DNA from 4 places in the Luteibacter sp. GL_149 genome. Region 4 is predicted to be linked to each of the others. Evidence: riboswitches for the same ligand, from Rfam matches in the RefSeq annotation. Region 4 holds a riboswitch; each other region holds the start of a gene.
The links. A riboswitch is a leader RNA that binds a small molecule or an ion and turns the genes downstream of it on or off. The one in region 4 is predicted to bind cobalamin.
Positions count from the first base shown of each region.

Region 1: it holds a riboswitch for cobalamin, as region 4 does, so the genes downstream of both, AC3IR3_RS14230 (CoA-acylating methylmalonate-semialdehyde dehydrogenase) here and AC3IR3_RS18950 (ribonucleoside-diphosphate reductase subunit alpha) in region 4, are expected to answer to the same signal.
Region 2: it holds a riboswitch for cobalamin, as region 4 does, so the genes downstream of both, AC3IR3_RS20260 (TonB-dependent receptor domain-containing protein) here and AC3IR3_RS18950 (ribonucleoside-diphosphate reductase subunit alpha) in region 4, are expected to answer to the same signal.
Region 3: it holds a riboswitch for cobalamin, as region 4 does, so the genes downstream of both, metE (5-methyltetrahydropteroyltriglutamate--homocysteine S-methyltransferase) here and AC3IR3_RS18950 (ribonucleoside-diphosphate reductase subunit alpha) in region 4, are expected to answer to the same signal.

Region 1 is NZ_CM174395.1:3,218,111-3,221,285, forward strand. Features, by position in the region: gene AC3IR3_RS14225 (acyl-CoA dehydrogenase family protein) at 1-335, opposite strand, end outside; gene AC3IR3_RS14230 (CoA-acylating methylmalonate-semialdehyde dehydrogenase) at 335-1,858, opposite strand; cobalamin riboswitch at 1,986-2,203, opposite strand; gene AC3IR3_RS14235 (SAM-dependent methyltransferase) at 2,298-3,107, shown strand.
Region 2 is NZ_CM174395.1:4,624,865-4,628,039, forward strand. Features, by position in the region: gene AC3IR3_RS20255 (TonB-dependent receptor) at 1-811, opposite strand, end outside; cobalamin riboswitch at 1,092-1,339, shown strand; gene AC3IR3_RS20260 (TonB-dependent receptor domain-containing protein) at 1,502-3,175, shown strand, end outside.
Region 3 is NZ_CM174395.1:692,210-695,384, reverse strand. Features, by position in the region: gene AC3IR3_RS03125 (CHAD domain-containing protein) at 1-729, shown strand, start outside; cobalamin riboswitch at 781-1,010, shown strand; gene metE (5-methyltetrahydropteroyltriglutamate--homocysteine S-methyltransferase) at 1,220-3,175, shown strand, end outside.
Region 4 is NZ_CM174395.1:4,312,412-4,315,586, reverse strand. Features, by position in the region: gene AC3IR3_RS18950 (ribonucleoside-diphosphate reductase subunit alpha) at 1-1,804, opposite strand, end outside; cobalamin riboswitch at 2,124-2,335, opposite strand; gene AC3IR3_RS18945 (DUF2501 domain-containing protein) at 2,522-3,082, opposite strand; gene AC3IR3_RS18940 (cytochrome b) at 3,129-3,175, opposite strand, start outside.

The DNA of each region.
Region 1 (3,175 bases), 1.1 Mb from region 4:
GCATGCGCCGTCAGCATCCATGTCGCCATGTTGTGGATACTGATAAAGGCCGCTGTAGACGGATCGATAGCTGCCAGTTCTTCGAACACGATCGCGGCATCCAGCCGGGTCAGGCCCGATCCGCCAGCTATCTCGTCGACATATAACCCGCAAAAACCCAGCTCGCCCGCTTTGCCGATGGCTTCGCGCGGAAATTCGCAGTGCGCGTCCCAGCGCGCGGCATGCGGTGCCAGTTCCGCCACGGCAAAGGCCCGGGCCGCCTCGCGGAAGGCAAGCTGATCCTCACCGAGATCCCATGGCGGCGGCGTTACGTGAATGTCCATGGCCGCCACCATTACTTCAGACTGATCGTGGTGTTGACCCCGACATGCAGCGTGTCGTCGTCGAACCAGCGCTGCGTCACCGTCTTGGTCTGGGTATAGAAAAGAACGACCTGCTTACCGTAAGGACCGAGGTCGCCAAGTTTCGATGCGCGCGACCCGGTAAACGAAAACAACGGTACGGGCACAGGAATCGGCACATTGATACCGACCTGACCGACATCGATGTCCTCCTGGAAACGACGTGCGGCGGCGCCACTTTGCGTAAAGAGGGCCGTGCCGTTTCCGTTGGGGTTGGCGTTGATCAGCTCGATGGCTTCGTCCAGCGAATCCGCACCGAGGATGACGAGTACCGGCCCGAAGATTTCTTCGTCGTAGATCCGCATGCCGGGTTTGACGCCCGAGAAGATCGTCGGTCCGACGAAGTTTCCGCTCTCATAACCGGGCACGCTCGGCGAACGTCCGTCGAGCTCCAGGATCGCGCCCTGCTGTACGCCGGATGCGATATAGCCTTCTACCCGTTCGCGCGCCGCACAAGAAATAAGCGGACCGACGTCGGTGCCCGACTCGCTACCCGCATTGACCCGGAGGGTTTTTGCTTTCGCTACCAGCTCGGGAATCCAGGACCGCGCCTCGCCCACCAGTACCGCGGTCGACGCCGCCATGCAACGCTGGCCCGCCGCACCGAACGCCGCGCCGGCAAGCGCGTTGAGCGTCTGCTCGCGGTTGGCATCCGGAAGCACCACCGCGTGATTCTTCGCACCCATCATGCACTGGACGCGCTTCCCGGCCTGCGATGCACGATGATAGACATGCGTCCCCACCTTCGTCGATCCAACGAACGACACGGCTTTGATATCGGGGTGGTCGCAGATGGCGTTGACGACCTCTTCGCCACCGTGGACGACATTGAGTACACCCTTGGGAATGCCTGCTTCCAGCGCGAGTTCGACCAGGCGCATCGTCACCATCGGGTCCTGTTCGGATGGCTTCAGCACGAAGGTATTGCCGGTCGCGATCGCCATGGGAAACATCCACAACGGAATCATCGCCGGGAAATTGAACGGCGTAATGCCCGCGCAGACGCCAAGCGGCTGCAATAACGTATAGGTGTCGACGCCACCGGCAACGTTGTTGGCCAGTTCGCCCAGTTGCAGGTTGCCGATACCTGCCGCGTGTTCCACGACTTCCAGTCCACGGAAAACATCGCCCTCGGCATCGGGCAGCGTCTTACCCTGCTCGGCCGTGAGGATCGACGCGAGTTCGCCCATGTGCTCGCGGATCAGCTGCTGATACTTGAGGAAGATGCGTGCACGCACGCCGATAGGCGTCTTGCGCCAGGTCCGGAATGCTTCTTTGGCCGATGCCACAGCGGCATCCACTTCGTTTGCCGTCGCGAAGGGAACGCGCGCCAGGACATCCTGAGTCGCCGGATTGACGACATCGCGCCATTGCGTGGAGGTCGATTCGACGAACGCGCCGCCGATCAATAATTTGACGCTTGCGACTTCGGTCGCAACGCCGCTCAACTTGTTCATCTGTTTTGTCTCCGTATCGCTCACCCGCGAAGGGAGCTGCGGAGCCAGACAAGACACGTCGATGCGAGCGGATGCGGCACCGACGAAGCTCGCCTGGTTGCCCACCGCAACACCCGAGGAAGGACACGCAAGGTGTCCGCCACTGGCCGGTCTCCGGGCTTGCGAGCGATGCGATTCGCATCACCCCGACACCTTCCCGCTTTCGCAGTGGTTCTTCAGTCGGGTTTTCTCGCCTACCGTTGCGGGGGCAGCGCCGGCTTGGGATCGATCGATCCGCACCAGCTTCCCGTTTCACCCTGCGCACCGGAATGACGGCGGCAGGACACCTGTGGTCCCACGAGTGTAACGTTCGCGCCCCGGCGAACAAGCTGCACTGCGCCATAGTCCGCAAACCGTCGTATGCTCGCCCGCGACACCATCCCTTCAGGAGAGATCGCGTTTGAGCACTTCCCCATCCAAAGGCAGCCTGGTCTGCGTGGGCACCGGCATGACCCTGGGTGCGCACATGGGACCGCTGGCGCGCAGCCACATCGAAGCGGCGGACGTCGTCTTCGTCGGGGTATCCGATGGTGTCGTCGAATTATGGCTGTCGGGCATGCATAAGGACGTCCGCAGCCTGCAGCCGTACTACGCGAAAGGTAAGCCGAGAATCGAAACCTACCGGCAAATGGTCGACGCCATGCTGACCGAAGTACGGGCGGGAAAGCGCGTCTGCGGCGTCTTCTATGGGCACCCGGGGGTATTCGCCTGGGCACCGCACAAGTCCATCGAGCAGGCCCGCCGCGAGGGATACCCGGCCCATATGGAACCGGGCGTATCGTCGGAGGACTGCCTTTACGCGGACCTCGGCATCGATCCGGGTACCTATGGATGCCAGCATTTCGAAGCCAGCCAGTTCATGATCAATCACCGCCGCGTGGATCCCAGCGCCTGGCTGGTGCTCTGGCAGGTGGGTGTCACCGGTGACATGTCCAAGGGAAAGTTCTCCACCAGCGAGCCCTATCTGCAGATTCTCGTGGACGTGCTGAGCGAGGATTACTCCCTGGATCACGAGGTCGTCATCTATCAGGCGCCCACGCTGCCTATCCAGTCGCCACGGATCGAACGCCTGGCGCTGCGCGATTTACCTCGATCCAATGTCGGCATGTCCGACACGTTGGCGCTGCCGCCAGCCCATGCCATGCGGCCGAATAAGGACGTCCGGGCCCGGCTCGCGGCCATCGACCTGGAGCTGGCCGGTAAGTCCTGACCGATTCGCCCCGGCGGACTCGCGTGAAATTACCAGTGTGATCGCTCCCCGCGCGGGATATGATCGCG
Region 2 (3,175 bases), 310 kb from region 4:
TGCTGCGCGGCGACTGACGGAAGTACTGCGGCGTGATGTACATGCCGACGCCAGCTTTCCACTCGTTACCGCCGCGCTTGGTGACGACGTTGATCACGCCACCGGTCGAACGGCCGTATTCGGCGCCGTAGCCGCCGGTGAAGATCTGCTGCTGGTCGATGGCGTCGAACGGCAGGCTGGTGAAGCCAAGACCGGTCAGCGCATTGGTTACCGCATAACCGTTGATGTAGTACTGGTTTTCCGACGCGGACGAACCACCGAAGGACGCCACGTTGCCGTAACGGCTATCGCCTGCGACAACGCCTGGCGCGAGAAGCGCGGCGGCGGTGACGTCGCGGGCCAGCGGAAGCTTCTGCAACTGCTGGGACGTGAGGACGGTGCGCGAGTCGACGGACGAAACGTCGATCGCAGGCAGGACGTTGCCGGTGACCTGCACGCCTTCGAGGGTCTGAGCCGATCCCGGCGCGGCTGAGCCAGCGAACGACACGTCGACACCGCCGCCAAGCGAGACCTGGACGTTATCGCGGGTTTCGACGGTCTGGCCGCCGCGTTCGACGGATACCTTGTAGCGGCCGACCGGCAGCGAGCTTGCGCGATAGCGGCCGTCGGCATCGACGCCGACGTCACGGGTCAGGCCCGTGTCCAGGTTCTGCAGATGGACGACGCTGCCTTCGGGCTGCGCGACGCGGCCGAAAACGACACCGGAAGCATTGGACTGTGCCAGGACCGCGCCGCTTGCCAGACTCAGGGCAAGCGCGGTGCACAAGACGGACCGACGCAGCACGGGGCTGCGGTTGATGGAGCGCTGCATTTTGTTTCTCCCCAGAAATTAACAGCAAATGAGACGGTCGCAAGCCGCAACCGAACTCTGTTCGAACCCAGACCATCCGCACTTTCGACGGCAGCGCCCCCCTCCGGACGGCTGTAACTGGCGGTAGTGCCCCTCTCGTCCAGGGATTTCCCCTGGACCGGACGCTGAGCTCACGCCGACCCTACTCGCAGGTTTTTGCGTCGGTCAAGTGCCGTTCTTACGATTTCGTGAAGAAATTCCGTAAACGAGTTCTTAACTTGCTGGTTTTGAAGCGCAACGCTAAAGTGGCGCGGTTCGGGTGTCCCGACGGCGTCCGCCGGAAGGATTAAACGGGAAGCCGGTGCGTCGCCCTTTTAAGGCGCGACAAGGCCGGCACTGCCCCCGCAACGGTAAGCGAGTGGAATACCGCGACGCGGTATTCCCGGATCGGCGAGACGCCACTGCGCCAAGCGCGGGAAGGCGCCGGTCCGGACGTGTGCAGACACGTCGTGCGCGAGTCCGGAGACCGGCCCGATAGCTCGTATGCGCTTCGAAGCGCGTACGCGGCGCTTTATTGGCTGGTTCGCGGAGGGCGAATCGGGGACCTTTGCGCGGCCTTCAGCGGCTGCGCGTCGCGTTCGCGATGTCTTCCCTTCCAGCCTCACGCTGGCTAACACCCGCGCTTCAACGCGGTAGAGGAAGAAACGTTCCATGAAGAAGACCCTGCTCGCGACCGCCCTGCTGTCGTGCATCGCCGCGGCCCATGCCGCCGACCAGAACACAGCGAACAAGCTCGATCCGGTTGTCGTGACGGCCACGCGCTCCGCCATGCCGCTCGACGAAACGCTCGCACCGGTCACCGTGATCACGCGCGACGATATCGAACGCCTGCAGCCCCAGTCGGTCGCGGAGTTGCTCACCGGCCTGCCGGGTATCTCGATCGCCAATTCGGGCGGCCTGGGTCAGCAAACCTCTCTCTTCATGCGCGGATCGAACTCCAGCCACACACTGGTCCTGGTCGATGGTGTGCGTATCGGCACCGTTGGCGCCGGCATTCCCGCTTACGAACAGCTGCCCGTGGAGCAGATCGACCACATCGAGATCGTGCGCGGTCCGCGCTCCAGCCTTTACGGTTCGGACGCCATCGGCGGCGTCATCCAGATTTTCACCCGCCACGGCCAGGCCGGTGAGGCACCGACGCCCTCGATCAGCATGACCGGCGGCAGCCACGGCCTGGTCGGCGGCCAGTTCGGCCTGTCCGGCGGCGACGGCCACGGCTGGTACAACGCCAGCCTCGGTGGCCAGTACACCACCGGCATCAATGCCTGCCGCGTCGGTGCCGCCAAGGCCTTCGCCGGCTGCTTCGTCGACGAGCCGGACAAGGATTCCTATCGCACCTATAACGGCGCGCTGAGCGGCGGCTACCGCTTCGACGACGGTACCGAGCTCGCGGCCAACTGGCTGCGCAGCAAGGGCGACATCGAATACGACGGCAGCTTCCAGAACTTCACCCGTCGCTCGCAGCAGATTGCTGGCGCAAAGCTCGCCTTCAGCCCGCTCGACATGTGGCGCATGACGTTCAACGTCGGCCAGAACATCGACCGCGCCGACAACTATCTCAACGGCGCCGAATACAACGCCAACATGAAGCGCACGGGTTACCTGTACTCGAAGCGCAACCAGGCTTCCTGGCAGAACGACTTCACCCTCGCCCCGGGCCAGATCCTGAGCGCCGGCGTCGACTACCAGAAGGAACACCTGGACAGCGACACGGGCTACGCACGCGACAACCGCAACAACACGGGCGTCTTCGCGCTGTACCAGGGCATCTTTGGCCCCCACGAGATCCAGCTGTCGGTGCGCCGCGACCATAACAGCCAGTTCGACAACCACACGACCGGCGCCGCCGCGTACGGTTTCCGGTTCGACAACGGCATGAAGGTCACGGCGTCGTACGGCACCTCGTTCCACGCGCCATCGTTCAACGACGTGTACTACCCGTATGGCGCACCGGTTGTCCTGAAGCCCGAAAAGGCGAAGACGGCGGAAATCGGCCTGTCCGGCACGCCGGGCATCTGGAACTGGGCGGTCAACGCCTACCAGACGAAGTTCGACGATCTCATCGGCTTCGACTCGAATTTCCTGCCGATCAATGTGGACAAGGCTCGCGTTCGCGGCGTGGAAGGTCAGCTCGGCGCCGATGTCGACGGCTGGCATGTGCGCACGTACCTGACCTGGCAGCAGCCGCGCAACCGCACGGAAGGCGACCAGTACAACAACAAACTGGCACGCCGCCCCGATCAGACCGGCCGCATCGATCTCGACCGCGATCTTGGCGACTTCACGATCGGTGGCACGCTGAACGCCGCGGGCAAGAGCTACGAC
Region 3 (3,175 bases), 1.1 Mb from region 4:
CTTGGCCGCTCGAAAGACCGGCACAAGGCGATTCACGAGGCGCGAAAGGCGGTACGCCGCCTTCGCGCCGTACTGAACATCGGTCTGGCCAGGTTCGACGAAGACGCAAGCGCCATCGACCGGGGACTGCGCGCACTGGGTCGCGGCCTGTCCACCCTGCGCGACTCACATGTCGCCGTGGTCACGGGAAAGACCCTGGTCGGCGAAGCCAAACCCGCGGAACGTGCGGCATGGGACGCCGCAATCGCGGCGCTGGAAGCGCGCCGCGACGGCATGCTCGGCGAGGCCCTCCGCCTCGATCCCGAATTTCGCCGGCGCATCGCGCGCGTGCAGCGAGCCGCTGGCGCTATCGCCGCGCTGCCCTGGAAGCGGGTAAAGAAGAAGCATGTCCGGGAGGCGCTGGAACTCAGTGCCCGGCGAGCCCACCGCGCCGCCGAAAGGGCTCAGGAGGAAGGCACGCCCGTGACGATCCATAGCTGGCGCCGCCGCGTGCGCCGGGAGCGGCTTCAGTTGCAGGCACTCCAGTCGATGCACAAACGCTCGGGTGTGCATATCGAGGGCGTCGTCGAACACACCGGCTCCATCCGCAAGCTCATGCGTACGGCCGACCGCCTCGGCTGGCAGCAAGACCTACGCCTGCTGAAGAACGGCCTGCGCGCGACGCATACCGATATCGACGAGGCCGTACTCGCCACGATTCGCAGCGCCATCGCCTCCGCTCGTCCCTGAGACCACCGCCCTTTCCTGCGAGAACGTTTGACTTCGGACGTCCGGACGGCTAACTTTCGCGTCGTCAGCGGTCTTTATCTCTGTATTCGAATATAGAGATAAAGCTAAGAGGGAAGCCGGTGTGAATCCGGCGCTGCCCCGCAGCGGTATGTGGAAACGAACTCGTCAGGGGCTCGAAGCCCCGGCACTGGACCGGATCGGTCCGGGAAGCGACGAGGCAGGTGGTGCGCATGCGCACCGTGTCCACGAGCCCGAAGACCTGCCGCCGACCGAGGGCGCGAGCGACCGTCATGGGTTGCACGCGCCTGGTCCGACCTGGGTTCGCGTTTCCGTTTCCGAAACGCTACCGGTTCGCCCGCGGGGGCGAAGGTCGACGGTCAGTCCGCCATGACGCTCGCGCTTGTCTCGCTCTCATGGGCGGGACACACGGGCGCGCGTCGCGACGGTATGGCCGCCCTTCCCTCCTCTTTGCCACGAAGAGGATGCACTCATGCCACACGTTACCTACCTTGGATTTCCCCGCATCGGCCGGCGCCGCGAACTGAAGCGAGCGCTGGAAAGTCACTGGCGCGGCGAAAGCTCCGCCACCGAACTGCTCGATACCGCACGCGACCTGCGCCATCGCCACTGGGCGCTTGCCCGGGAAGCCGGCGCGGACAGCGTGCCGGTGAACGATTTCTCGCTTTACGACCACGTACTGGATACCGCGGTGCTGCTCGATGCGATCCCCGATCGTTATCGCGCACTGGATGCCGCCGATCCGCTCGCCGCCTATTTCGCCATGGCGCGTGGCGTGCAGACGGCTTCGGTGGATCTTCCCGCGCTTGAAATGACCAAGTGGTTCGATACGAACTACCACTACCTCGTGCCCGAGCTGTCGGCGGGGCAGCGATTCGCCGCGCGTACGGACAAGCTGATCGGCGAATTCCGCGAAGCCACCGCCGCCGGCCATCTCGCCCGGCCGGTCGTGCTGGGCCCGATATCGTTCCTGCGGCTGGCCAAGACCACCGATGGCAGCGACGCACTGGCATTGCTCGATGCGATTCTGCCCGCGTATGTCGACGTGCTCACGGCGCTAGCCGCCGAGGGCGCCGCATGGGTACAGATCGACGAACCCTGTCTGGCACTCGATCTGGACGACGCGGCACGCGATGCCTATCGGCATGTGTATGCCACGCTCGCGGCTGCCAACGGCCCGCGCATCCTGCTCGCCACCTATTTCGCGGCACTGGACGATAACCTTCCCCTCGCCGTTTCGCTGCCGGTCGCCGGCCTGCACGTCGATCTGGTTCGCGCGCCGGAGCAGCTCGAAGCGGTTGCCCTGGCATTGCCCACCGATCGCGTGCTTTCGGCCGGTGTCGTGGATGGCCGCAACATCTGGCTGAGCGACCCGGGCAAGGTCATGGGGCAACTGCGCGCGCTGTCGGCGCGTATCGCCGACGACCGTCTGTGGGTCGCCACGTCGTGCTCGCTGCTGCACGTTCCCATCGACCTTACCGGCGAAAACGACCTGCGCTCCTCGTTGCGCGACTGGCTGTCCTTTGCCCGGCAGAAAATCGCCGAACTTCGACGCTACGCCGATGCGCTCGCGGGCGACCCCGATGCGATGAATGCTCTGGCAAGGCAAAGCGAACGCGTGGCGACGCGCGCGAAATCCAGCGACGTGGTCCGCGTCGACGTCCGCGCGCGCCTGCGCCAGCTGACGCCGCAGGCGGCACAGCGTCGATCGGGTTATTCCAGTCGCGTCGTGTCCCAGCGCGAGCGCTTCGGCCTGCCGGAACTCCCGACGACCACGATCGGTTCGTTCCCGCAGACGCAGGAACTGCGCAAAGCGCGTTCGGCCCATCGCGCCGGCAAGCTCGACACGGCAACCTACGAAGCCGTGCTACGCGACGACATCACACGCGCCGTACGTTTCCAGGAAAGCATCGGCATCGACGTGCTCGTCCACGGCGAGCCCGAACGCAATGACATGGTCGAATACTTCGGCGAACAACTCGACGGTTACGCCTTCACGGCCAACGGCTGGGTTCAGAGCTACGGTTCGCGCTGCGTAAAACCGCCGGTGATCTACGGCGATGTCGCACGCCCCGAGCCGATGACCGTGCGTTGGTCCGCATATGCGCAGTCGCTGACCCAACGTCCCATGAAAGGCATGCTCACCGGCCCGGTGACGATGCTGCAATGGTCCTTCGTACGCGACGACCTGCCGCGCGACGAAGTATGCCGGCAGATCGCACTGGCACTGCGCGACGAAGTGCACGACCTGGAAGCCGCCGGTATCGGCATCATCCAGATCGACGAACCCGCGCTGCGCGAAGGACTGCCGCTGCGTCGCGCCGAGTGGACGAACTATCTGGGCTGGGCCGTACACGCCTTCCGCATCGCGGCCGGCGGCGTCAGCGACGCCACGCAGATCCATACCCATATGTGCTACTCGGAGTTC
Region 4 (3,175 bases):
CGGTCGGCGCGATGGCGATCAGCAGCGAGTTGCGCAGACCGTGTGCCTTGATCTTTTCGCGCAGTGCGGTCCAGCGGTCGTCCTTGCCATTCGGCCTGGCCTGCGGCCAGTAGTCGAACTGCATGTCGCCGTTGGCGGCGCGCGTTTCGGAGAAGCCCGGATGCGCGCCTTCGCGTTCGGCGATCTCGTTCGACATCGTCAGCGCATTGAAATAGATCTCTTCGGCGATGCGGGTCGACAGCGCGAGTGCCTCGGCCGAGTCGAACGGCAGGCGCAGCTTGAAGAAGACGTCCTGCAGGCCCATCACGCCCAGGCCGACCGGACGCCACTTCACGTTCGCCGTCTTCGCGGTGGAGATCGGATAGAAGTTCAGGTCGATGACGCGGTCGAGCTGGCGCACGGCGATACGCACCGTGGAGGCGAGCTTTTCGTAATCGAACTGACCGTCGACAACATGGCGCGACAGGTTGATCGAGCCCAAGTTGCACACGGCCGTTTCGTCGGCCGACGTGACTTCCAGAATCTCGGTGCACAGGTTCGACAGATGGATGACGTTTTCCGGCTTCGCGGTCTGGTTGCTGGTGGCGTTCGAGCGATCCTTGAACGTCATCCAGCCGTTGCCGGTCTGGGCCAGCGAACGCAGCATGCGGGCGTAAAGCTCGCGCGCCTTCACCGTCTTTACGGCGAGGCCGTCGGCTTCCGCTTTCGCGTACGCGGCATCGAACGTCTCGCCCCACGTGTCGACGAAGTGCGGCACGATCTTCGGGTCGAACAGCGACCAGTCGCCATCGGTTTCGACGCGACGCATGAAAAGGTCGGGAACCCAGTTGGCGAGATTGAGGTTATGCGTGCGGCGCGCATCGTCGCCGGTGTTCTCGCGCAGCTCGAGGAATTCCTCGATATCCGCGTGCCACGATTCCAGGTAAACGCATGCGGCGCCCTTGCGCTTGCCACCCTGGTTCACGGCGGCGACGGAAGCGTCGAGGGTCTTCAGCCACGGCACGAGGCCGTTCGAATGACCGTTGGTGCCCTTGATCAGCGAACCGCGCGAACGGATGCGCGAGTACGCCAGACCGATGCCGCCGGCGAACTTGGACAGCTGCGCGACGTCGCCGTACTTCTGGTAGATGCTTTCCAGCGCGTCCAGTGGCGAATCGAGCAGGAAGCACGAAGACAGCTGCTCGTGCGCGGTGCCGGCGTTGAACAGCGTGGGCGAGCTGGCGAGGTATTCCAGCGACGACAGCAGCTTGTACAGCTCCAGCGTTTCGCCGATGTCGTTGCCGCCCAGCGCGCACGCGATGCGCATGAAGAAATACTGCGGCGTTTCGATCACGGTGCGCTTCTGCGGATGGCGCAGAAGATAACGGTCGTACACCGTGCGCAGGCCGAAGTATTCGAAGCGGCGCGAGGCGTGCGTGTCGATGGCGTCGTTGAGCTTGCGCGAGTTGATCGCGACGAAGTCGCGCAGGCGGTCGTTCAGGATGCCCAGCTCGTGACCGCGCAGGATCGACTGCGAGAACGACTGGATCTCCTGGCCCGACACTTCCTTGTCGACGAATGCCGACAACAGACGCGCTGCCAGCTGGCCGTATTCCGGTTCCTCGGCGGTGAGCGCGGCCGAGGTGCGGATCGAAAGCTGGTCGAGTTCCTGCGTGGTGGCGCCGTCGTACAGACCACCGATGGTCTTGAGGGCGACACGCATCGGGTCGACGGCGAAGAGGCCGTCGGCGCTGCGAGTCACCGCGCGCACGATCTTGTTGACGTCGACGGTTTCATGGCCACCGTTGCGCTTGGTGACGCGCATCTGGCCGGGGTTGTGCGGAGGAGTCAGGGTGAAGTCCGGTGCGGGACGCTCGGCGCTGGTCTTGTAACCGGCGGCCGGAGCCTTGTCGTTGCTGGAAGGAGTCGCTGCGGCGTCGGCCGGCGATGCGGTGCGCTCGCGCGCGGAGGAATCCATTGTTGTTGTCATTTTTAGGCTTGCCCCATGGCCAGGAAAGCTTGCCTGCTCCCACGCGCAGGGCGAGTAACCGGGTGAGCTTCGCGGACAGGTCGAGGGCGGACACCCTGAGGGCTCCGCGCCGCGACGTCCCTCCCCGCGGAGGTCGTCACCACTACCGTCGCCGATCGGGCGGCGGTCGCTGGCAGGTCTTCGGACTTCGTGGGCATGGACCTTTCGATCCGCCTACCTGTCGCTTCCCAGCCCCCTGAGGACCAGTGCATTGACAGGATCGTTCCCACTTACCGCTGCGGGGCAGTTCCGGATTTACACCGGGATTCCCTTTTAAGTCCGACCGACAGCCGCGTCTGGACGGACACCAACGAGGCACACGATATAGGCGGGCGACAGTCAGGTCAACACAAGATGTAGTGTGTTCGGCCTATGTCATTGATTGGGCTTCGGAACGAATTTTTCAATGGTTTCACGGGCGGGAAAGGCCCAGAACCGGTCGAAAATCTCAAGTATTTTCGACCGGTTTTTTCGGCATGGCGTGGGTCGTCCCGCGCCGCTTCGTCGGGTCTGTTACATCCCGATCATCGACTTACCCTGCGACAGCACCTTGTCGCAGACCTTCTGGGTCAGCTGCTGCTTCAGGTCGCCGCCCGAGCTGGAGCCGCCGCCAAGCGAGCCAAGGCTCAGGCCCTTGGTGCTGCCGCTACCCAGCGATCCCAGGTCGACGCTCTTCCCGTCGCCCGTCTTCAGGATGCCGTTGGCGCCATCGGTATAGCCCTTGTCCTTCGTGGCCGACGACGAAGACGACTTGCCGCCGATGCCGTATTTGCCCATAAGTTTGTCGGTTGCCGAGCCGGACCCGCTGTCGTTGCCGGCGGCTTTCGTATCGCCCGTGACGGAGCCCAGGAGCTTGTCCTTCACGGACGAGGCGCCGCTGTCGCCGCCCAGGAAGTTGTTCTTCAGGCAGTACTGGATGATGCCCGCCGCATTGGTCGCGCTACCGGAGGTCAGCGACGAGGCGGAGTTTCCGCCCACCATGCCCTTCAGTTGGTCGAGGTTCTGGGCCGACGCGGAGCCGGTGGCCAGGACGAGCGCAAAGGCAAGATACGACAGGCTGCTGGACGGTTTCATGGCGGAGCTCCTGCTTCAAGGGAGCCCATAAGTAACTCCGCGAATGTTAGCCGGATGTGTCCGTCCGCACGGGACCGGTCATGGATCGCAGCA